DNA from 3 places in the Streptomyces sp. NPDC057474 genome. Region 2 is predicted to be linked to each of the others. Evidence: predicted binding sites of a transcription regulator. Region 2 holds the regulator's gene; each other region holds the start of a gene.
What was found. Region 2 encodes HrcA, which represses chaperone genes, less so after heat shock. Its sites were predicted from a motif close to TTNGCACTCNGNNNNNCNGAGTGCNAA; they were not measured.
Positions count from the first base shown of each region.

Region 1: a site for HrcA is predicted at 3,943-3,969, ahead of ACFU53_RS40460 (FmdB family zinc ribbon protein). Genes of this name have one in related genera too.
Region 3: a site for HrcA is predicted at 3,328-3,354, ahead of groES (co-chaperone GroES). Genes of this name have one in related genera too.

Region 1 is NZ_JBHVDX010000241.1:4,770-11,661, forward strand. Features, by position in the region: gene ACFU53_RS40435 (low temperature requirement protein A) at 1-427, opposite strand, end outside; gene ACFU53_RS40440 (hypothetical protein) at 591-773, shown strand; gene mscL (large conductance mechanosensitive channel protein MscL) at 862-1,338, opposite strand; gene ACFU53_RS40450 (hypothetical protein) at 1,468-2,088, opposite strand; gene ACFU53_RS40455 (S-methyl-5'-thioadenosine phosphorylase) at 2,617-3,525, opposite strand; gene ACFU53_RS40460 (FmdB family zinc ribbon protein) at 3,604-3,930, opposite strand; gene ACFU53_RS40465 (MFS transporter) at 4,132-5,418, opposite strand; gene ACFU53_RS40470 (potassium/proton antiporter) at 5,717-6,892, opposite strand, start outside.
Region 2 is NZ_JBHVDX010000237.1:8,403-15,294, reverse strand. Features, by position in the region: gene dnaJ (molecular chaperone DnaJ) at 132-1,268, opposite strand; gene hrcA (heat-inducible transcriptional repressor HrcA) at 1,269-2,285, opposite strand; gene ACFU53_RS40210 (MBL fold metallo-hydrolase) at 2,580-3,335, shown strand; gene ACFU53_RS40205 (DUF3097 domain-containing protein) at 3,378-4,190, shown strand; gene ACFU53_RS40200 (Uma2 family endonuclease) at 4,168-4,758, opposite strand; gene hemW (radical SAM family heme chaperone HemW) at 4,863-6,095, opposite strand; gene ACFU53_RS40190 (SpoIIE family protein phosphatase) at 6,283-6,892, opposite strand, start outside.
Region 3 is NZ_JBHVDX010000070.1:8,402-15,293, forward strand. Features, by position in the region: gene ACFU53_RS20895 (methyltransferase domain-containing protein) at 1-856, opposite strand, end outside; gene ACFU53_RS20900 (polysaccharide deacetylase family protein) at 1,037-2,032, shown strand; gene ACFU53_RS20905 (polysaccharide deacetylase family protein) at 2,356-3,261, shown strand; gene groES (co-chaperone GroES) at 3,500-3,808, shown strand; gene groL (chaperonin GroEL) at 3,965-5,590, shown strand; gene ACFU53_RS20920 (ester cyclase) at 5,700-6,407, opposite strand; gene ACFU53_RS20925 (SDR family NAD(P)-dependent oxidoreductase) at 6,505-6,892, opposite strand, start outside.

The DNA.
Region 1 (6,892 bases), on a different contig from region 2:
CCCCGGCGGCGAGCACGAGCACACCGGCTATCTGGACGAGGGTCACCAGCCGGTAGGGCACGTCGTCGTTGTCGTACGCCGAGGCGAACCAGGTGAAGTTCATCCAGGCCCACCAGATCGCGAAGAAGATCATCGCGTAGTTCACGACGCCCTCGGCCGCGTGTGCCTCCGCGACGGCGTGCACCAGCTGGACGCCCGCCTGGGCGACGGCGACGACGAAGCACAGGTCGAAGAAGAGCTCCAGCGGCGAGGCGACCCGATGCACCTCCCCACGCCCCCGCGCGACCAGCCTGCGCACCGGCGCCCGGGCGACGCCGGACGGGGAGGTGGCAGCCGAGGACGAGGCCGGGGACGGGGCCGAGGCCGTGCCAGAGCCTGGGGTCGGTTCCGGAGCCGAGGGGGTCGAGGGCGTGGAACTGGACGTCATGGGGCCAAGCACACCAGAAAATCCGGTGGAATTCTCGCTCAGGTGTTCACAAGTGCAGGAGAGGGCTGAGGGAGTGCGCGGACGGGCCCGGTGCGGGTGTGGGTGAGCTGGGGGAGGGGCTGCGGCTGGAAATCGTTCGTGCTCGGGGCCGTACCCTGGAGACATGAGTACCGCTCCCGCCTCCCAACCGCGTGACCCCAAGGCCGCGCTGGTCTTCGACGACCCGCTGAGCCGGCCGTCGTCCGACGACACGGACCACGGGTGGGGCGAGCGGCCCGGTGACAGCGGCGACAGCGCGGCCGACCTGAAGCGCTTCCTCGACGAGAAGCCGCCCCACCACATCTGACACCGCCGGCCGTCGGCCTTGTGCCGCTGGCATCGCTGACCAGAGGCCATGATTTGTCGGTATCGCCGGCCAAAGGTTTCGAGCGCCGTTACTCGCGGTCGTGGCCCGAGCCGCGCTGGGCCACCAGGGCGTCGCGGATCTCCTTGAGCACCTCCAGCTCGGTCACCTCGATGACCTCGTGCGCGCCTTCCTTCGCCTTCCGGCGGGCTTCCTGGCGGGCCAGGTACTTGGCCATGGGGAGCACCATCAGGAAGTAGACGACGGCCGCGGTGATGACGAAGCTGAGCGTGGCGCTCAGGACTGTGCCCCACATGATCGGGATGCCGTTGGTGACCGTGCCGTCCGCAGCCGTTTTGCAGGGGTCCTTCAGACACGAGCTGTACTTGTCGAGGTCCTTGGTGCCGAAGGCACCCACCAGTGGGTTGATGACCCCCTTCACCACCGAGTTGACGATGTTGGTGAAGGCTGCGCCGATGACCACGGCGACGGCCAGGTCGACGACGTTCCCCCGCATCAGGAAGGCCTTGAAGCCCTCCCAGATGCTCGGCTCCTTCTTCTCGCTCACCACGAGGCCTCTCTGCGCTGGTTGTGGAACAAACGACTCCGCAACCTACGTCAGGGCCGGTCCCGGGTGTCCAAGTGGGTCCCTTCATTGTGGGACTTGACGGGTGGGGGCCGGCGTCGGGGTTGGCGGTCACCACAGGGTCACCGCCAGGCGGGACGTGGCGCCCGCGCCGGCCAGCCGGGCCGCCGTGCGGCGGGGCACGGTCAGGACGACCAGGGCTCCGCTCTCGGTGGCGCTGGCGGTCGGCACTTTGGCCACGCGGGCGCCGCGTGCGACGACCCGTGCGGCGCCGGCGCCCGTCGCGGACTCCTCGGCCGCGATCACGTCGACGCGGTCGCCGGGGTGCAGCAGCCGTACCGTCGCGCCGTCGGCGATGCGTACCGGTGCGGTCACCGTCGCCACGGTGCTGGGTCGCTCGGGGAGCGGGTCGGCCACGGGGTGGCCCCTGACCCGTTCGGCTTCCCTCGGTCCTGCCCCCGTCGCCAGCAGGGCGGCGGCAGTCACCGCCAGGCCCGCGGCCAAGGCTCGCCTTCGGCAGCGGGCGAGGCGGCGGAGCCGGTGGGCGCCGCCGCGTACCCGTAGTGGGGCGAAGTGTGGGACCTCGCAGGTGGGAGGGGTGTCGGTGCCGGGTGGGCCGGCGGCCCAGGAGGGAAGGCGTGCGGACGAGGGCGAGGACGAGGGCGTGGATGAGAGTGAGGGTGAGGATGAGGATGAGGATGAGGGTGAGGGTGAGGATGAGGGACGGGACATGGGGCCACCACCTGCTGTGTGAGATCGGCTTGCGGTCCCACGATGAGGCTTCGCGGCGAAGCCTGCTGTGGCCTGTGGACTACCCACCGACTGTGGAAAACTCCGCCACCCGAATGAGGAGTTCCGCCCCCGCCGCCCCTACCCGTCCCATCCCCAGGGGCGCTGCCCCTTCGACCCCGAACCAACTCTGTGGATGCGCCCCAGACCCGCTGTCGCCCTTCGGGCTCGTCCTCGAACGCCGGACGGGCTGAAAATGGCTGGGCTCATCCTCGGCCGTTGGGCGGGCTGGGAATGACTGGGCTCGCTCTCAAACGCCGGGCGGGCTGGGAATGGCTGGGCTCGTCCTCATACGCCGGACGGGCTGGGAATGGCTGGGCTCGCTCTCAAACGCCGGGCGGGCTGGGAATGGTTGGGCTCGCTCTCATACGCCGGGTGGGCTGGGAATGGCTGGGCTCGCTCTCAAACGCCGGGCGGGCTGGGAATGGTTGGGCTCGTCCTCGATCGCCCACGGGCCCGATGGCTCTCCTGTCACGGCAGTTCGAACCCAGGGTCCATCCCGCCCAGTGCGTTCGTGCACGGGCAGGCACGGCTGTCGTTCGACGGTAGTGCGGCGATCGCCTCGAACAGGACGCCCCGGAGGCGGTCGACGTTGGCGGCGAAGACCTGGAGGACTTCCTCGTGGGAGACGCCCTCGCCGGTCTCGGCGCCGGCGTCGAGGTCGGTGACGAGGGTCAGGGTGGTGTAGCAGAGCTCGAGTTCGCGGGCGAGGATGGCCTCGGGGTGGCCGGTCATGCCGACGACGGACCAGCCCTGGGCCCGGTGCCACAGGGACTCGGCGCGGGTGGAGAAGCGGGGGCCCTCGACCACGACGAGGGCGCCGCCGTCCACCGGTTCCCAGTCGCACCCGCGCGCCGCTTCGAGGGCGGCCTTGCGGCCGACGGGGCAGTAGGGGTCGGCGAACGAGACATGGACGACGTTGGGGATGGCGCCGCCGGGCAGCGGGAGGCCGTCGAAGTAGGTCTGGGTGCGGGACTTGGTGCGGTCCACCAACTGGTCCGGGACGAGGAGCGTGCCCGGTCCGTACTCCGGCCGCAGACCGCCCACCGCGCACGGGCCGATCACCTGGCGCGCCCCGACGGAGCGCAGCGCCCACAGGTTGGCGCGGTAGTTGATGCGGTGCGGCGGCAGATGGTGGCCGCGGCCGTGGCGCGGGAGGAAGGCGACCCGGCGTCCGGCGATCTCACCGAGGAAGAGGGAGTCGCTGGGCGGCCCGTAGGGGGTGTCGACCTGTATCTCGGTCACGTCGTCGAGGAAGGAGTAGAAGCCCGAGCCTCCGATGACGCCGATCTCCGCCAGGTCCGTCCCCGCCGTGCCGTCCGCCGTGCCCGCCCCGACCGCAAGCCGGACCCCGTTCTCCACGTGCTCCGTGTTCGCCATGCCCGCACCCTAACCGGGCCGGGAAACGCCGAAGACCCCGCCGGTCGTCGTACGACGGCGGGGTCCCGGACGGAGGTGCTACGCGGCCGAGGTGCTGCTGGTGGAGGAAGAGCCCGAGGACGACGACTTCGAGTCGGAGGACGACGAAGACGACGAGGGCTTCGCGTCCGAGGCCGACTTCGCGTCCGACGAGGACTTCGACGTCGCCGGGCTGCTGCTCGACGAGGAGCCGCGGCTGTCGTTCCGGTAGAAACCGGAGCCCTTGAAGACGATGCCGACCGCGGAGAACACCTTCTTGAGGCGGCCGTTGCAGGCGGGGCACTCGGTCAGGGCGTCGTCGGTGAACTTCTGCACCGCTTCGAGGCCCTCACCGCATTCGGTGCACTGGTACTGGTACGTCGGCACTGGCTCTTCCTCCTGGCACTCTCACTCGATGAGTGCTAACGATCGTCCATGTTAACCCGTGCTGCCGACGAATGGAGTAACGCACGTCACCTGCTCACGGGCGGCGGTCAGGGCTTGACCGCCATGAGGGCCTTCCCGCCCACGTGGGAAGCCGCTTGAGCGGCGGAGTCACAGTGACCAATTCCCTGGGAAAATCACAGGTCACATCTCACCGATCGCGGCAGGTTCGCGATGGGCCGCGCCGCGCGTGACCACGCGGGTCACGCGCGGCGGCACCAGCCGCCTACGCAGCGCCAACAGCGTGGCAAGAGCCAATGCCGTACCGGCCATCGGCACCAGGAATCCGGCGCCGGTCCACAGTCGGTCCTCCAGCTGTCCGGCGGCCGTGACGGCGGCCGCCTGGCCGAGCGCGACCGCGCCGGTCAGCCAGGTGAAGGCCTCCGTGCGGGCACCGGACGGGACCAGGGAGTCGACCAACGTGTAGCCGGTGATCAGGGCCGGGGCGATGCACATGCCGACCAGCAGGCCGAGCGCGGCGAGGACGAGCACGGAGTCGGCGGTCCACAGGGCGGAGGTCACCAGCGCGAGGGCCGTGTAGCCGACGACCAGGCGCCGCCGATGGGCGACCTTCCACGCGATCGCGCCGCAGACGATGCCGGAGAGCATGTTGCCGGCGGCGAAGACGCCGTACAGGACGCCGTTCAGACCGGGCTCGCCGATCGACTCGGAGAAGGCGGCGAGCGAGACCTGCATGCCGCCGAAGACGGAGCCGATGCCCAGGAAGGTGACGATCAGGACGCGCACTCCGGGGACGGACAGGGCGGAGACGTGCTCCACGCGCGCGTGCGCCACGGAGACGACCTTGGGCTGGGTGCCGCGCTGCGCGGCGAACAGCAGGCCGCCGATCAGGGTGAGCCCGGCCTCGGTGAACAGGCCGGCCGCCGGGTGCACAGCGGTGCAGAGCGCGGTCGCGACCAGCGGGCCGAGCACGAAGGTCAGCTCGTCGGTGACGGACTCGAAGGCGGCCGCGGTGCTCATCAGGGGCGAGTCCTGGAGCTTGACGCCCCAGCGGGCCCGCACCATGGGGCCGATCTGCGGCACCGAGGCTCCGGTCGGTACGGCGGCGGCGAAGAGCGCCCACAGGGGGGCGTCCATCAGGGCCAGCGCCGTCAGGGAGAGGCCCGCAGCCCCGTGGACGAGGATGCCGGGGATCAGGACGGCCCGCTGGCCGTGACGGTCGGCGAGACGGCCGCTGTAGGGGGCGAACAGCGCCATGGAGACACCGGTCGCGGCGGCCACGGCGCCGGCCGCCCCGTACGAGCCGGTGGTGTGCTGGACCAGCAGCACGATGGAGATGGTCAGCATCGCGAACGGCTGGCGTGCCGCGAAGCCGGGGAGAAGGAACGTCCACGCGCCACGGGTGCGCAGCAGCTGCCCGTAGCCCGGGCGGGACGCCTTCGAGGTGTTCGAGGTGACCGTGGACGCCACGGCCGTGCCTTTCCGCCGCCTGGTAGCGCGGCCCCCCGGTTCGCGGGGGATCGGGCGCCGAGAGCTGTCCTCTTGCGCCACTGCGGTAGATGCCGGGCCCACAGGGAGGGGCGTGACGGCCGCCATACGGTCGCGCCAGCTCTGCGTCAGACAGAGTTGGTCCGATCAAGTGCGCCTTCATCGTACAGGGGGATAAGCCGGGTCACCTGTGAAAATGAGCACCATGGACGGCCGTACCCCTGATTTCAGAGGGTGTGAGCGGTGCGAAACCCGTTCTCAACGACCTGCCCCGCGTTTCTCAACGACCCGCCCTGCCGGTCCCGTTGCCCTTCCCCAGCCAGTCGGCCAGCTTGCCGCCCTGGCCGACGGCCCTGAGGCGGCGTTCCGCCTGGTCCCGTACGGGATCCGTGGCGACGACGAGCAGCTCGTCGCCACGTCGCAGCACCGTGGTCGGCAGCGGCACGAAGGAGGTGCCGTCGCGGACGACGAGGGTGACGGCGGCGCCCGGGGGGAGCCGGAGCTCGTTGACCTCGACGCCGTGCATCCGGGACTTCTCGGGGATGGCGACGGACAGCAGGTGGCCGCGCAGCCGCTCCAGGGGCGCCGATTCGATGCCGAGGTCGGCGGCCTCGTCGCCGGAACCGCCCAGGCGCAGCTTGCGGGCCAGCCAGGGCAGCGTCGGTCCCTGGACGAGGGTGTAGACCACGACGAGCACGAAGACGATATTGAAGATCCGGCGGCTGCCCTCGACCCCGCTCACCATGGGGATCGTCGCCAGGATGATGGGCACCGCGCCGCGCAGCCCGGCCCACGACAGCAGTGTCTGCTCCCGCCACGGCACCCGGAACGGTGTGAGTGCGACGGCGACGCTCAGCGGGCGCGCCACCATGGTCAGCACCAGGCCTATGACGAGCGCGGGCCAGATGTCGTCGCCCATCTCGTGCGGGGTGACCAGCAGTCCGAGCAGGACGAACATGCCGATCTGGGCGATCCAGCCGACTCCCTCGGCGAAGCCGCGCGTGGCCGGCCAGTGGGGCAGCTTGGCGTTGCCGAGGACCATGGAGGCCAGGTAGACGGCGAGGAAGCCGCTGCCGTGGGCCAGGGCGCCGGCCGCGTACGCGGCGACGGCGATGGCCATGACGGCGATCGGGTAGAGACCGGAGGCGGGCAGGGCGATGTGCCGCAGGCCCCAGGAGCCGAGCCAGCCGACCGCGAGGCCGATGGCGGCGCCGATCGCCAGCTCCAGCGCTATCTCACCGATCAGGACGTACCAGTGTTCGACCGGTCCGGCCATGGAGAGCGAGGCGACGAGGATGACCACCGGGGCGTCGTTGAAGCCGGACTCGGCCTCCAGGGTGCCCGTCACGCGCGCGGGGAGGGGGATCTTGCGCAGCACGGAGAAGACGGCCGCCGCGTCCGTGGAGGACACGACCGCGCCGATGATGAGTGACTGTCGCCACTCCAGGCCGATCAG
Region 2 (6,892 bases):
CGCCCACGCGCCCGGAGCCGCGAGTTCCACACAGCCCCGCGCCCCTCAGAAGAAGGGGGTGACCCCTGATCTTTCAGGGCGCGGGGAACCGCGCGAGCAACCACGGACGACCCGCAGCCGAACGAAATCGGTCAGCGCCCGTTAAAAGCATCCTTCAACCGCGAAAACAGGCCCTGCTGCCCCGGCTGGAACTGCCCCGTAGGCCGTTCCTCACCCCGAAGGACCGCAAGCTGCCGCAGCAGCCCCTCCTGCTCAGGATCGAGCTTCGTGGGCGTCTGGACCTCGACGTGGACGATCAGATCGCCACGGCCGCCGCCCCGCAGATGCGTGACACCCCGCCCGTGCAACGGGATCGACTGCCCGGACTGCGTCCCGGGCCGGATGTCGACCTCCTCGAGACCGTCCAGCGTCTCCAGCGGCACCTTCGTGCCGAGGGACGCCGCCGTCATCGGGATCGTCACCGTGCAGTGCAGATCGTCGCCGCGCCGCTGGAACGTCGAGTGCGGCAGCTCGTGGATCTCCACGTAGAGGTCACCGGCGGGACCACCACCGGGCCCGACCTCGCCCTCACCGGCCAGCTGGATCCGCGTGCCGTTGTCGACACCGGCCGGGATCTTGACCGTGAGCGTCCGCCGCGACCGCACCCGCCCGTCGCCCGCGCACTCGGGGCACGGGTTCGGGACGATCGTGCCGAACCCCTGGCACTGCGGGCAGGGCCGCGAGGTCATGACCTGACCGAGGAAGGACCGCGTGACCTGGGAGACCTCACCACGACCGCGACACATGTCACAGGTCTGGGCGGTCGTACCCGGGGCCGCGCCCTCGCCACTGCACGTCGTGCAGACGACGGCCGTGTCGACCTGGATGTCCTTCGTCGTGCCGAAGGCCGCCTCGTCGAGGTCGATCTCCAGCCGGATCATCGCGTCCTGCCCCCGGCGCGTACGCGACCGCGGGCCCCGCTGGGACGCCGTACCGAAGAAGGCGTCCATGATGTCCGAGAAGTTCCCGAAGCCACCGGCGCCGAAGCCGCCCGCGCCTCCGCCGCCCGCCTGGGACAGCGGGTCGCCGCCGAGGTCGTAGACCTGCTTCTTCTGCGGGTCCGAGAGCACCTCGTAGGCGGCGTTGATCTCCTTGAACCGCTCCTGGGTCTTCGGATCGGGATTGACGTCCGGGTGCAGCTCGCGCGCGAGCCTCCGGAACGCCTTCTTGATCTCGTCCTGAGAAGCGTCGCGGCGCACGCCGAGAACGGCGTAGTAGTCCGTGGCCACTCAGGACTCCGCCAGGATCTGTCCGACGTACCGTGCCACCGCTCGTACCGCTCCCATCGTTCCCGGATAGTCCATGCGCGTAGGTCCGACCACGCCCAGTTTCGCTACTGCCTCGCCGCCCGAACCGTAACCGACGGAGACGACGGACGTGGAGTTGAGTCCCTCATACGCGTTCTCATGACCGATGCGTACGGTCATGCCCGAATCCCCGGCCTCACCAAGCAACTTGAGGAGGACGACCTGCTCCTCCAAGGCTTCCAGAACGGGCCGGATGGTGAGAGGGAAGTCATGTCCGAAGCGGGTGAGATTGGCCGTACCGCCGATCATCAGCCGCTCCTCGCTCTCCTCGACGAGTGCCTCCAGGAGGGTGGAGAGCACCGTCGTGACCGTGCCCCGGTCCTCGACGTCGAACGCCTCGGGCAGGTCCTCGACCAGCCTCGGCACGTCGGTGAACCGGCGGCCCGCGACCTTGCTGTTGAGCCGGGCGCGCAGATCCGCCAGTGACGTTTCCCCGAACGGCGCCGGGCAGTCGACCAGCCGCTGTTCCACCCGTCCCGTGTCCGTGATCAGCACGAGCATCAGCCGGGCGGGAGCCAGCGACAGCAGCTCCACATGGCGCACCGTCGACCGCGTGAGCGACGGATACTGCACGACGGCGACCTGCCGTGTCAGCTGCGCGAGCAGCCGTACGGTCCTGGCCACCACGTCGTCGAGGTCGACGGCGCCGTCCAAAAAGTTCTGGATGGCGCGCCGCTCGGGCGGGGTCATCGGCTTGACGCCTGCCAGCTTGTCGACGAAGAGCCGGTACCCCTTGTCGGTGGGGATACGGCCCGCGCTGGTGTGGGGCTGGGCGATGAAGCCCTCGTCCTCCAGCGCCGCCATGTCGTTGCGGACGGTCGCCGGGGAGACACCGAGGTTGTGCCGCTCCGTGAGCGCCTTGGAACCGACCGGCTCCTCGGTGCCCACGTAGTCCTGGACGATGGCGCGCAGCACCTGGAGCCTGCGTTCACTGAGCACCGCGCACACCTCCAGCTCGCTCTCCTGTGACTCTCCCCTGGCACTCACCCCGGGCGAGTGCCAACACTCCCCGCCCAGTGTACGGCGGTGGGGTACGCCCCCGGCAAGGCCGGTCCAGCGATGTCGTGCCGGGGGCGTACCGACCTGTCCGACGATGTCGGGCCACTTCCTACCGACGGGCCGGGCCGATTACTACCGACCGGTACGCACGACCGCCGACGCCGCCCGGACCGCCGGCCTCCCCCGACGCCCTCCCTCACCCCGCACGCGGGGAGCTAAAGCTAGCGTCGGCGCATGACGGTGACTTGGGAAGAGTGCGGATGGCAGGGATTGACGCCCCGGGTCGGACGGTGCCGCCTTCCCGGCTGGGACTGCACGGTCGGGCTGGTGGTCGGGGGCGGTTCGGCCCTCATGATCGACGCGGGTTCGAGCCTGCGGGAGGGCGCGCGGTTGCGCACCGAGGCGTGCCGGCTGCTCGGTGGCTCCCGTGTGACACATCTCGCGCTCACCCACCCCCACTTCGACCATGTCTTCGGGGCGGCCGCGTTCGCCGGGGTGGAGGTCTTCGGCGCGGTGGGCGTCGGCGGCGTCCTGACCCGTGACTGCGACGTCCTCCGTGCGGACGCCGTGCACCACGGCCTCCCGCCGACGGACGCCACCGAGGCCGCCGACCTCCTCGTACGCCCCCGCCACCACGTTTCCGGTGAGTGGACGCTCGACCTGGGCGGCGACGTCCAGGTACTCCTGGCGAACGTGGGCCCGGGGCACACGGGCCACGACCTGGCGGTCCTGATCCCGGGCACGCCGGCCACCGAGGGCTCTCCGGGCTCTCCGGAGGTCGTGTTCTGCGGGGACCTGGTCGAGGAGTCCGGCGAACCCCAGGCGGGCCCCGACGCGATCCCCTCCCGCTGGCCGGCCGCCCTGGACCGGCTCCTGGACCTGGGCGGCGAGGACGCGCTCTACGTCCCCGGCCACGGGGCGGTGGTGGACGCGGCGTTCGTACGGGCCCAACGGGACGCGCTGGCACGGCGTTTCGGCGTGTCGGGCTGAGCACGGGGAAATCCGGGCGCGGCTTCTCCTATCGTCATCCGAATGCGCCAGTACTCACCCGACCTGACCCCTCCCTGGAAGAAGCCCAAGCCGGCCCCCGAGGTCCCGGCCGACCCCGGCCTGGTCGTCGAGGAGCCCACCACCGGCTTCTGCGGGGCGGTCATCCGCTGCGAGGCGGGCACGGTGACGCTGGAGGACCGCTTCGGCAAACACCGCGTGTTCCCGCTGGAACCCCGGGGCTTCCTCCTGGAGGGCCGGGTCGTGACGCTGGTACGCCCCTCGTCGGCGCCCGCGCGGCCGAGCCGTACGGCGTCCGGCTCGGTGGCCGTCCCCGGCGCCCGCGCCCGTGTGGCCCGCGCCGGGCGCATCTATGTCGAGGGCCGCCACGACGCCGAACTCGTCGAGCGGGTGTGGGGCGACGACCTGCGCATCGAGGGCGTGGTCGTGGAGTACCTGGAGGGCGTGGACGACCTGCCCGCGATCGTCGCGGAGTTCGCGCCGGGGCCTGATGCGAGGCTGGGTGTCCTGGTCGACCATCTGGTCCCGGGCAGCAAGGAGTCCCGTATCGCGGCGTCGGTGACGAGCGAACACGCGCTCGTCGTCGGCCACCCGTACATCGACATCTGGGAGGCCGTGAAGCCGTCGTCGGTGGGTATCGAGGCGTGGCCGCGCGTGCCGCGGGGGCAGGACTGGAAGACGGGGGTGTGCCGGGCGCTGGGGTGGCCTTCGGACAACACCGGAGCGGTGTGGCAGGCGATTCTGGCGCGGGTGGGTTCCTACAGGGACCTGGAGCCGGAGCTACTGGGACGGGTGGAGGAGCTGATCGACTTCGTCACGGATAGCGGTGGGGCCTGACGTTCTCGTATGCGGCGAACTCGCTGGTATCCAGCTCGATACCGATGGGCTCCAGCGGGGTGAGGTCGCCGAACTTGGTGATGCGCTGGCAGCGGTAGTCCGCGTCTTCGCCATGGCCCGTCGGTTCAGTAAGCAGTACACACTGGGCCATAACGGGGTCGATGATGAAGTAGGCAGGTACCTTTGCCGCCGCGTAGATCGACCGTTTGACGCCATAGTCGCGGGCCACACTCGTCTTGGAAACGACCTCCAGAAGCATGGTGATGACCTCCGACGGCATCAGCCTCCCGTGACCTGGTCCAGCGCCACGCTCAATCACCACAAGGTCCGGCTGCGGTTCACTGGTCTCTTCGAGCATGGCGATGTCCTGGGTCTGCAGTCGCCGCCACTGCTGGCGGGGGATCTGGTCCACAACCGCCTCCAGGATGTCGTTGTGGGCCACGTCCGGCCCCGCCATCATCACAATTTCCCCCCGGAGGAGCTCGACCTTGAATCCTTCGGGAAACTCAAAGCTCTCGAAGAACTTCACGATGTCGGTGGTCATCGGTCGGTCGTCCACAGCGGTCATCTCCGCAGCCCTCCGGTTTCCGCCACCGTGCAATTACGGCGGCAGCCTACGAACCAGGTTAGGTACCGAACCCCCGTTCCGCACGGATTCATTCACCAGGGTGATCAGTCCACCAGGTCCCGCACCACCGCGTCCGCCAGCAACCGCCCCCGCAGCGTGAGCACCGCGCGCCCCTCCTCGTAGGGTCCCGCCTCCAGGAGCCCGTCGGACAGAGCGCGCCCGGCCGCCGCAAGGCCTTCCTCCCGCAGCAAGGACAACGGGCAGCCCTCCCGGAGCCGCAGCTCGAGCAGGATCCGCTCGACCCGGCGGTCCTCGTCCGCCAGCAGTTCCCGCCCGGCCCCCGGTGACCGCCCTGCCGCCAGCGCGCCCGCGTACGCGCCCGGGTGCTTGACGTTCCACCAGCGGACGCCACCGACATGGCTGTGAGCGCCGGGCCCCGCGCCCCACCAGTCCGCGCCGCGCCAGTACAGCTCGTTGTGCAGGCAGCGCCCGGCGTCGGAGGTGGCCCAGTTGGAGACCTCGTACCAGTCGAAGCCGGCGGCCGAGAGCATCTCCTCGGCGATCAGGTAGCGGTCGGCGTGGACGTCGTCGTCCGTCATCGGGACCTCACCGCGACGGATGCGCCGGGCGAGCTGGGTGCCCTCCTCGACGATCAGCGCGTACGCCGAGACGTGGTCCGGTCCGGCGCCGAGCGCGGCGTCCAGGGAGGCCCGCCAGTCGTCGTCGGACTCCCCGGGCGTGCCGTAGATCAGGTCGAGGTTGACGTGGTCGAAGCCCGCCGCGCGGGCCTCCGCGACGCACGCCTCCGGGCGCCCCGGCGTGTGCGTACGGTCGAGGATCTTCAGGACGTGCTGCCGGGCGCTCTGCATGCCGAAGGAGAGGCGGTTGAAGCCGCCCGCGCGGAGGGTCTCCAGGTAGGCGGGGTCGACCGACTCCGGGTTCGCCTCCGTCGTCACCTCCGCGTCGTCCGCGAGACCGAACTCCTCACGGATCGCCCCCAGCATCCGTACGAGGTCGTCGGCGGCCAGCAGCGTGGGCGTGCCGCCGCCGACGAAGACCGTACGGACGGGGCGCGGGTCGTCGCCTAGGACCTTGCGGGCGAGGCGGATCTCGTCGACGACCGTGTCCGCGTAGTTGTCGCGGGAGGCGAGGACACCGCCGGTGCCACGCAGCTCGGTCGCGGTGTAGGTGTTGAAGTCGCAGTAGCCGCAGCGGGTCGCGCAGTACGGGACGTGCAGGTAGAACCCGAGGGGCCGCTCGGCCGCGCCGGCCAGGGCGTGCGCGGGCAGCGCCCCGTCGTCGGGGACGGGCTCACCGTCAGGGAGTGCGGAAGGCATGCCTTCCATTGTCCAGCACGGGACGAGTACGTCCGAGTGCTGCACCGTCGGCCGACCCGGGCAGCTCCGCCGGCCCACCCCGCTGCTCCATCGACCGACCCCACTGCTCCGTCGACCGACCCCGCTGCTCCGTCGGCCGGCTGCACCGCTCCGCCGGCCTTCTCGGGTGTTCCGACCACCGGCCCCGCTACTCCGCCTGCAACACCAGCAGCGCCAGATCGTCGTCCGGCGGTCGTTGCCCGAACTCGTGCACGAGCCGTCGGATCCGTTCGGCGATCAGCTGGGCGTCGAGCCCGGCGCAGCCGGCGAGCGCGGTGGCGAGGCCGTCCCCGTCGTCGAACATGTGCGGGCCGTTGCGCCGCTCGGTGACCCCGTCGGTCACACACAGCAGCGTGTCGCCGTGGCGCAGCTCGAACGTCTCGGAGACGTACTCGCTGTCCTCGATCACCCCGAGCAGCGTCTGCGGCTCGGCCACGGCCCGCACGTCGCCGTCAGGGCCCAGGAGCAGCGGCAGCGGGTGCCCGGCGGAGGCGAGGGTGCAGCGGACGCCGCCGGCGACGGGGACGAGTTCGCCGTAGAGGAGGGAGAGGAAGCGGGTCTGCGGGCCGTCGGGGTCGACGAGGCCGGGGTCGCCCGCCGTGACCAGGGCGCGGGCGGCGGCGTCCGCCGCCTCGGTCGCGTCGTCGAGGAGGAGCTGGTTGAGGCGGTCGAGCACGTCCGCGACGCCGTATCCCTCGCGGGCGAGCAGCCGCAGCCAGGGCCGGGCGAGACCGATGACCACCGCCGCCTCGGGGCCC
Region 3 (6,892 bases), on a different contig from region 2:
CGGGCTCGTACAGGTACCGGCCGACCGGGCGGACCGGGGGGTCGGGCAGCATGGTGTCGGGGGAGGCCCGGATGTCGGCCTCCGCGGGCAGCAGCATCGCCCGCCGCGACCCAGGCGTTCCGTTCTCCCGGAACCACAGCACGGCCTCCTTCACATCCCCGCCGTCCGAGATCCACTCGGCCTCGGCCGTCGGCGGAATCGCCTCGTGCGGGATGCCGGGCGCGATCTTCAGCACGCCGAGCGGAGCCTTGAGCGCGGCCGACACGGCCCAGGACAGGGGCGGGGAGTAGGCCTCCGGGTCGAAGATCCGGCCGCGCCCGGAGGAACGCCGGGCCGGGTCGACGAACACGGCGTCGTACCCGGCCGTGTCCACCTCCGTCACATCCGCCTCGCGCACCTCGATCAGATCGGCGAGGCCGAGCGCGTCGGCGTTGGCGCGGGCCACCGCCACCGTCAGCGGGTCGTGGTCGACGGCCAGCACGCGGATCCCGGTGCGCGCGATCGCGATCGCGTCCCCGCCGATCCCGCAGCACAGGTCGGCGACCGACCGCACGCCCATCGCATGGAAGCACTCGGCCCGGTACGTCGCCACGGTCGTCCGGGTCGACTGTTCGACCCCGTTCGGCGTGAAGAACATCCGCTCCGCGTCCGCCGCCCCGAACTTCGCCGCCGCCCGCTGCCGCAGCCGCGCCTGTGCCATGGCCGCCGATACGAGTGCCGCCGGGTGGTCACGGCGCAGCCGGGTCGCCACGGCCAACTCCCGCGCCGGTTCGGTATCGCGCACCTCGTCGAGGAGGGCGCGGCCCTCGGGGGTGAGGAGGGGGGCGAGGAAGGTGGCGGGGTCCAGGGCGTTCACCGGGCCATTGTCGGTCAGGGGGAGGGGGCGTGGGGCGCGGAGGGGTGGTGCGGGGTGGTGCGGGGGGTGGGGAGGGGGGTGAGGGAGCACGCCGGTGGTGTGGGCCAGTCGGTGGATGGTCCGGGGCCGGTGGCGGTGTCGGGGTGGTGGGGAGGGGCTGTCCTGCGAGGATGCGGCGCCATGCGACTTGTACGACAAAATGATGGAAAGAGTGCGAAGCGGGCGAGTTTCTGGTGGGGGAGCGGTGGTGTCCGGGGCGGCGGCACCGTGCTCGCCGCCGCGGTCATCGTGTCCGGCTGTGCTGGGGGTGGTGCCGAGGAGACATCGGAGAGTGGCTCCTCCGAGCGGCGCGGGACCGCGGGGGCGGCGCACGGCCAGGAGCGTGGGCGGCGGCCCCTCGACGTGCCCGGCGCACGAGCCCTCGACACGTACGCCGGCAAGTTGCGCCGGGCGCACGCCGCGCGGGTCGCCGCCGCGAAGCGCTGGGGGCTGGCCGAGGTGCCGCTGATCGCGCCCGCGCCCCCGACGAAGAAGCCGGCGCTCAGGACCCGTAAGGGATTCGAGGTCGACGGGCACGTGGAGGACGGACTTCCACCGGTCTTCACCACGGTCCCGACCCGCCACAAGGTCGTCTTCCTCACCATCGACGACGGTGCCGAGAAGGACCCCGCGCTCCTGCGGATGATGAGCGAGCTGAGGATCCCGTACACCGCCTTCCTCAGCGACTACCTGGTCAAGGAGGACTACGGCTACTTCGAGCGGATGCGGGACCGCGGCGTCGTCCTCAACAACCACACCCTCAGCCACCGGCACATGCCCGCCCTCTCCTACGCCGCCCAGAAGCGTGAGATCTGCGGCATACAGGACGTGATCGAGAAGCGGTACGGCAAACGGCCCACCCTCTTCCGGCCGCCCTACGGCAACTACGACCGGGACACCCTCCACGCCGCCAAGGCCTGCGGCGTCAAGGCCGTCCCCCTCTGGAACGAGGAGGTCTTCGTCGACCGCTGGGACTACCGCGAATGGGACCGCGAACTCCGCCCCGGCGACATCGTCCTCAGCCACTTCCGGGGCGAGTCCGACTGGAAGGGCACCATGCCCGACATGATCCGCCGCTTCCTGAACCTGGTCACCGCCGAGGGGTACGCGGTGGCGAGGCTGGAGGACTACCTGTGAGGGGCGGCGGGGGGCATCGGGTGAGGGGAGGGCGTCAGGCACGGGGAGGGGGTGCGGCGCGAAGAGGGGGTGCGGCGCCGGGGGAAGGTCTGGCGCGAGGAAGGCGGGTGGCGCGGGGAGAACGCTGGGTGGGCCGAGGGTGTGGGAACCGGGAAGAGCCTGTGGTGCGCCGTGGGGCGCGCGTTGTGACAGCTCGTACGCCGGTCGCCCGCGCCTTGGCCGCTCTCTCCGCTCTCACGGCCCTCGCCGTACTGCTCCTTGCCGGGTGCGCAGGCGATCCCGGCGGCCGCGCCGACCGAGCGGAGGGGCCCGGGGTCGAAGCGATGGCGAAGGGCCGACTGCCGGCGCGAGGGCCAAGGCCGCCATCGGCTCCGGCGCAGTACAGAGGTCCGAGCTCAGCCGTCCCCCACCCCGGCGCGGGCGGCGCATCGAACCCCGGCTCCTCCACTCCGTGTTCCGGCGCGGGCGGCGCATCGAATCTCGGCTCCTCCGCCCCACGCCCCGGCGCAACTGCTCCCGGCTCCGCGGTTCCCCGCCACCCGCACTCGCCCCCGTACCGCCGCTGGGGCCTCGCCACCCCCCTCGCTCCCGCACCCAGGACTCCCGACCTGCCTTCCGTACCCCGCGCGGCCCGCCCGGGTCTGCCGCCCGTCGTCGACCGCGTCCCGACCCGGGACAAGGTGGTCTTCCTGACGTACGACGACGGGGCCGAGAAGGACCCGAGGTTCGTCGACATGGTGCGGGAGCTGCGGCTGCCGGTGAGCATGTTCCTGACGGACAGTGTCGTGGGGCCGGGGTACGGCCACTTCGCGCGGTTGCGGGCGGTCGGCGCGACCGTGCAGAACCACACGCTCGACCACACCGCCCTGCGCGGCCTGCCGTACGCCGGACAGCGCGCCGAGATCTGCGGCCAGCAGAACAAGCTGAAACAGCGCTTCGGCGTCCGGCCGGCCCTCTTCCGCCCGCCTTACGGCGTCTACGACACCACCACGCTCCGCGCCGCCGCCGACTGCGGCATCGCGGCCGTCGTCCTGTGGCGCGCGTCCATGCAGATCAACGACCTCCGCTACGCCGTCGGCGACCACCTCCGCCCCGGCGACATCGTCCTGGCCCAATTCCGGGGCCCGGACCAGCTGAAGGGCGCCACGCTCACGGAGATGACGACGCGGCTGCTGCGCCGGATCCAGCAGCAGGGCCTGACGGTCGGCCGCCTGGAGGACTACCTCTGACGCTCGCCCCGGACGCGTCCGGCGCCTCGCCGCACCCCACGCGACGCGCCGCCGCGACCCACTCGATTAGCAGTCCGCTTGACCGAGTGCTAATCGCGGTCATAGTCTCAGGTCTGGCACTCCCCCCTGGAGAGTGCCAACTAGCGACGGGCAGGTCCGGCACCCGCGACGACGGATCCACCTGGTCGCCACCTCAGACAGTTAACCCCGTGAGATCTCCGAAGGGGGAGGTCGGATCGTGACGACCACCAGCTCCAAGGTTGCCATCAAGCCGCTCGAGGACCGCATCGTGGTCCAGCCGCTCGACGCCGAGCAGACCACGGCCTCTGGCCTGGTCATCCCGGACACCGCCAAGGAGAAGCCCCAGGAGGGCGTCGTCCTGGCCGTGGGCCCGGGCCGCTTCGAGAACGGCGAGCGCCTGCCGCTCGACGTCAAGACCGGCGACATCGTGCTGTACAGCAAGTACGGCGGCACCGAAGTGAAGTACAACGGCGAGGAGTACCTCGTCCTCTCGGCTCGCGACGTCCTCGCGATCATCGAGAAGTAAGGGGGTCTGGGGGGTCACCCCCAGAAATCCTGCACCCGCTTCCACCGAAGCACATTGCTTTTGAGCTGCGCCCCGGGCCCCCGCGACCTTATGAAGCCGGGCGTTCGGGGCGCAGTTCGTTTCACCCACGTTTTCCGAGAGGGCTGAACCGCTCCCATGGCGAAGATCCTGAAGTTCGACGAGGACGCCCGTCGCGCCCTCGAGCGCGGCGTCAACAAGCTTGCCGACACGGTCAAGGTGACGATCGGCCCCAAGGGCCGCAACGTCGTCATCGACAAGAAGTTCGGCGCCCCCACCATCACCAACGACGGCGTGACCATCGCCCGTGAGGTCGAGGTCGACGACCCGTACGAGAACCTCGGCGTCCAGCTGGTGAAGGAGGTGGCGACCAAGACCAACGACGTAGCGGGTGACGGTACGACCACCGCCACCGTGCTGGCCCAGGCGCTCGTCCGCGAGGGCCTGCGGAACGTCGCCGCGGGTGCCTCCCCGGCCGCCCTGAAGAAGGGCATCGACGCCGCGGTCAAGGCCGTGTCCGAGGAGCTCCTCGCGACCGCCCGCCCGATCGACGAGAAGTCCGACATCGCCGCCGTCGCCGGTCTGTCCGCCCAGGACACGCAGGTCGGCGAGCTCATCGCCGAGGCGATGGACAAGGTCGGCAAGGACGGTGTCATCACCGTCGAGGAGTCCAACACCTTCGGTCTGGAGCTGGACTTCACCGAGGGCATGGCCTTCGACAAGGGCTACCTGTCGCCGTACTTCGTGACGGACCAGGAGCGTATGGAGGCCGTCCTCGACGACCCGTACATCCTGATCCACCAGGGCAAGATCGGCGCCATCGCCGACCTGCTGCCCCTGCTGGAGAAGGTCATCCAGTCCAACGCCTCGCGGCCGCTGCTGATCATCGCCGAGGACGTCGAGGGCGAGGCCCTGTCGACCCTGGTCGTGAACAAGATCCGCGGCACCTTCAACGCGGTCGCCGTCAAGGCCCCCGGCTTCGGCGACCGTCGCAAGGCGATGCTGCAGGACATGGCGACGCTGACCGGCGCCGAGGTCATCTCCGAGGAGGTCGGCCTCAAGCTCGACCAGGTCGGCCTGGACGTGCTCGGTTCCGCCCGCCGCGTCACCGTCACCAAGGACGACACCACGCTCGTCGACGGCGCCGGTGACTCCGGGGCCGTCCAGGGCCGCGTCGCCCAGATCAAGGCCGAGATCGAGAACACGGACTCCGACTGGGACCGCGAGAAGCTCCAGGAGCGCCTCGCGAAGCTGGCCGGCGGCGTGTGCGTGATCAAGGTCGGCGCCGCCACCGAGGTGGAGCTGAAGGAGAAGAAGCACCGTCTGGAGGACGCCATCTCCGCGACCCGCGCCGCGGTCGAGGAGGGCATCGTCTCCGGTGGTGGCTCCGCGCTCGTCCACGCCGTGAAGGTCCTCGAGGGCAACCTCGGCAAGACCGGCGACGAGGCCACGGGTGTCGCGGTCGTCCGCAAGGCCGCCGTCGAGCCGCTGCGCTGGATCGCGGAGAACGCCGGCCTGGAGGGCTACGTCATCACCTCCAAGGTCGCCGAGCTGGACAAGGGCCAGGGCTTCAACGCCGCCACCGGCGAGTACGGCGACCTGGTCAAGCAGGGCGTCATCGACCCGGTCAAGGTCACCCGCTCCGCCCTGGAGAACGCCGCCTCCATCGCCTCCCTCCTCCTCACGACCGAGACCCTGGTCGTCGAGAAGAAGGAAGAGGAGCCGGCCGACGCGGGCCACGGCGGCCACGGCCACTCCCACTGACGTACGCACGTCGGTAAGCCACAGGTGAGGCCCGGAACCCCCGCACGAGGGAGGGGTGCCGGGCCTTCCCGCGTCGCCGCCCGTCGTCTCCGGACGCTCCGGGCGCCGCCTACTTCTCCAGATCGTCGAGCGCGCCCAACTGGCCCATCAGCCCGAGCCGGTCGTACTCCCACCACCCCTCGGTGATCTTCCCGTCGGAAGCGCACCGGTGAATGATCGTCCCCGTCATCCGGACCGTCCTCCCGCTGGCCGGAATCCCGACGAAGTCCCCCTTGTGGGTCGCGTTCCAGGTCCACCGCGTGCACACGCGGTCACCCTGGGCGATCTGATCCTCCACGGTGAACTCGAAGTCGAACCCGCTCCGCCACTCCTCGACGGTCCGCCTGAACGCGTCCATCCCGATGGCGTCCGGCTCCTCGGAGGGAACGTGGTCGTGGTAGTCCTCCACGAGCAGGTCGTTGAGCGGCGGCAGTTCGCCCTTCGTGGCGATGGTCGCGAGGAACCGCCGCGCCGTCCCGGCGTACAGCTGCTCGTCCCGCACCACATCCAGATCCGTGAACGTGGGCGTCTCGTCGCACAGCGCCACCATCTCGCGGAAGATCCGGTCCGTCTCCGGCAGCCCGGAATTCCGCATCGCCTCCTCGTACGACGGAAACTCCACGATCTCCACGAAGTGCGACCCGTCCGACCGGTCCTTCCCGATCACGCTGTGCGTCGCCGTCCGCTTGCCCTTGGTCTGTTCGACCCATGTGTCCATCAGCCGGTTCATCTCATCGAACCGACTCGTCCTGCAGTCGATGAGCTGCACGAATGTCATGACGCGCCACCTCCCGGCCCCCCTGGGTCCGGTTGAACAGCTCCATTGTCCCCCGGCGCCGTCGCCCTCTCACCCTCAGGCGCCGTTCTGACCACGGCTACTGCGGCCCGTACTTCCGCCCCGTCTTCGAGCTGATCCCGCCCAGCAGACCTCGCGGCACCACCTTCACCACACTCATCAGGGCCTTGTAGCGCGGGTCGGGGATGGAGACGGCCTTGCCGCGGGAGAGGTCGGCGAGGGCGGCGGTGACGAGCTTGTCGGCGTCGAGCCACATCCAGGACGGGATGCTGTCGGTGCCCATGCCGGCCCGGTCGTGGAACTCCGTACGGACGAAGCCGGGGCAGAGGGCCATGAGGCGGACGCCGGTGCCGGCCAGGTCGCGCGCGGCACCCTGGGTGAACTGCACGACCCAGGCCTTCGACGCCCCGTACGTGCCCCGCGGCACGAAGGCCGCGACCGACGCCACGTTCACCACACCGCCGCGA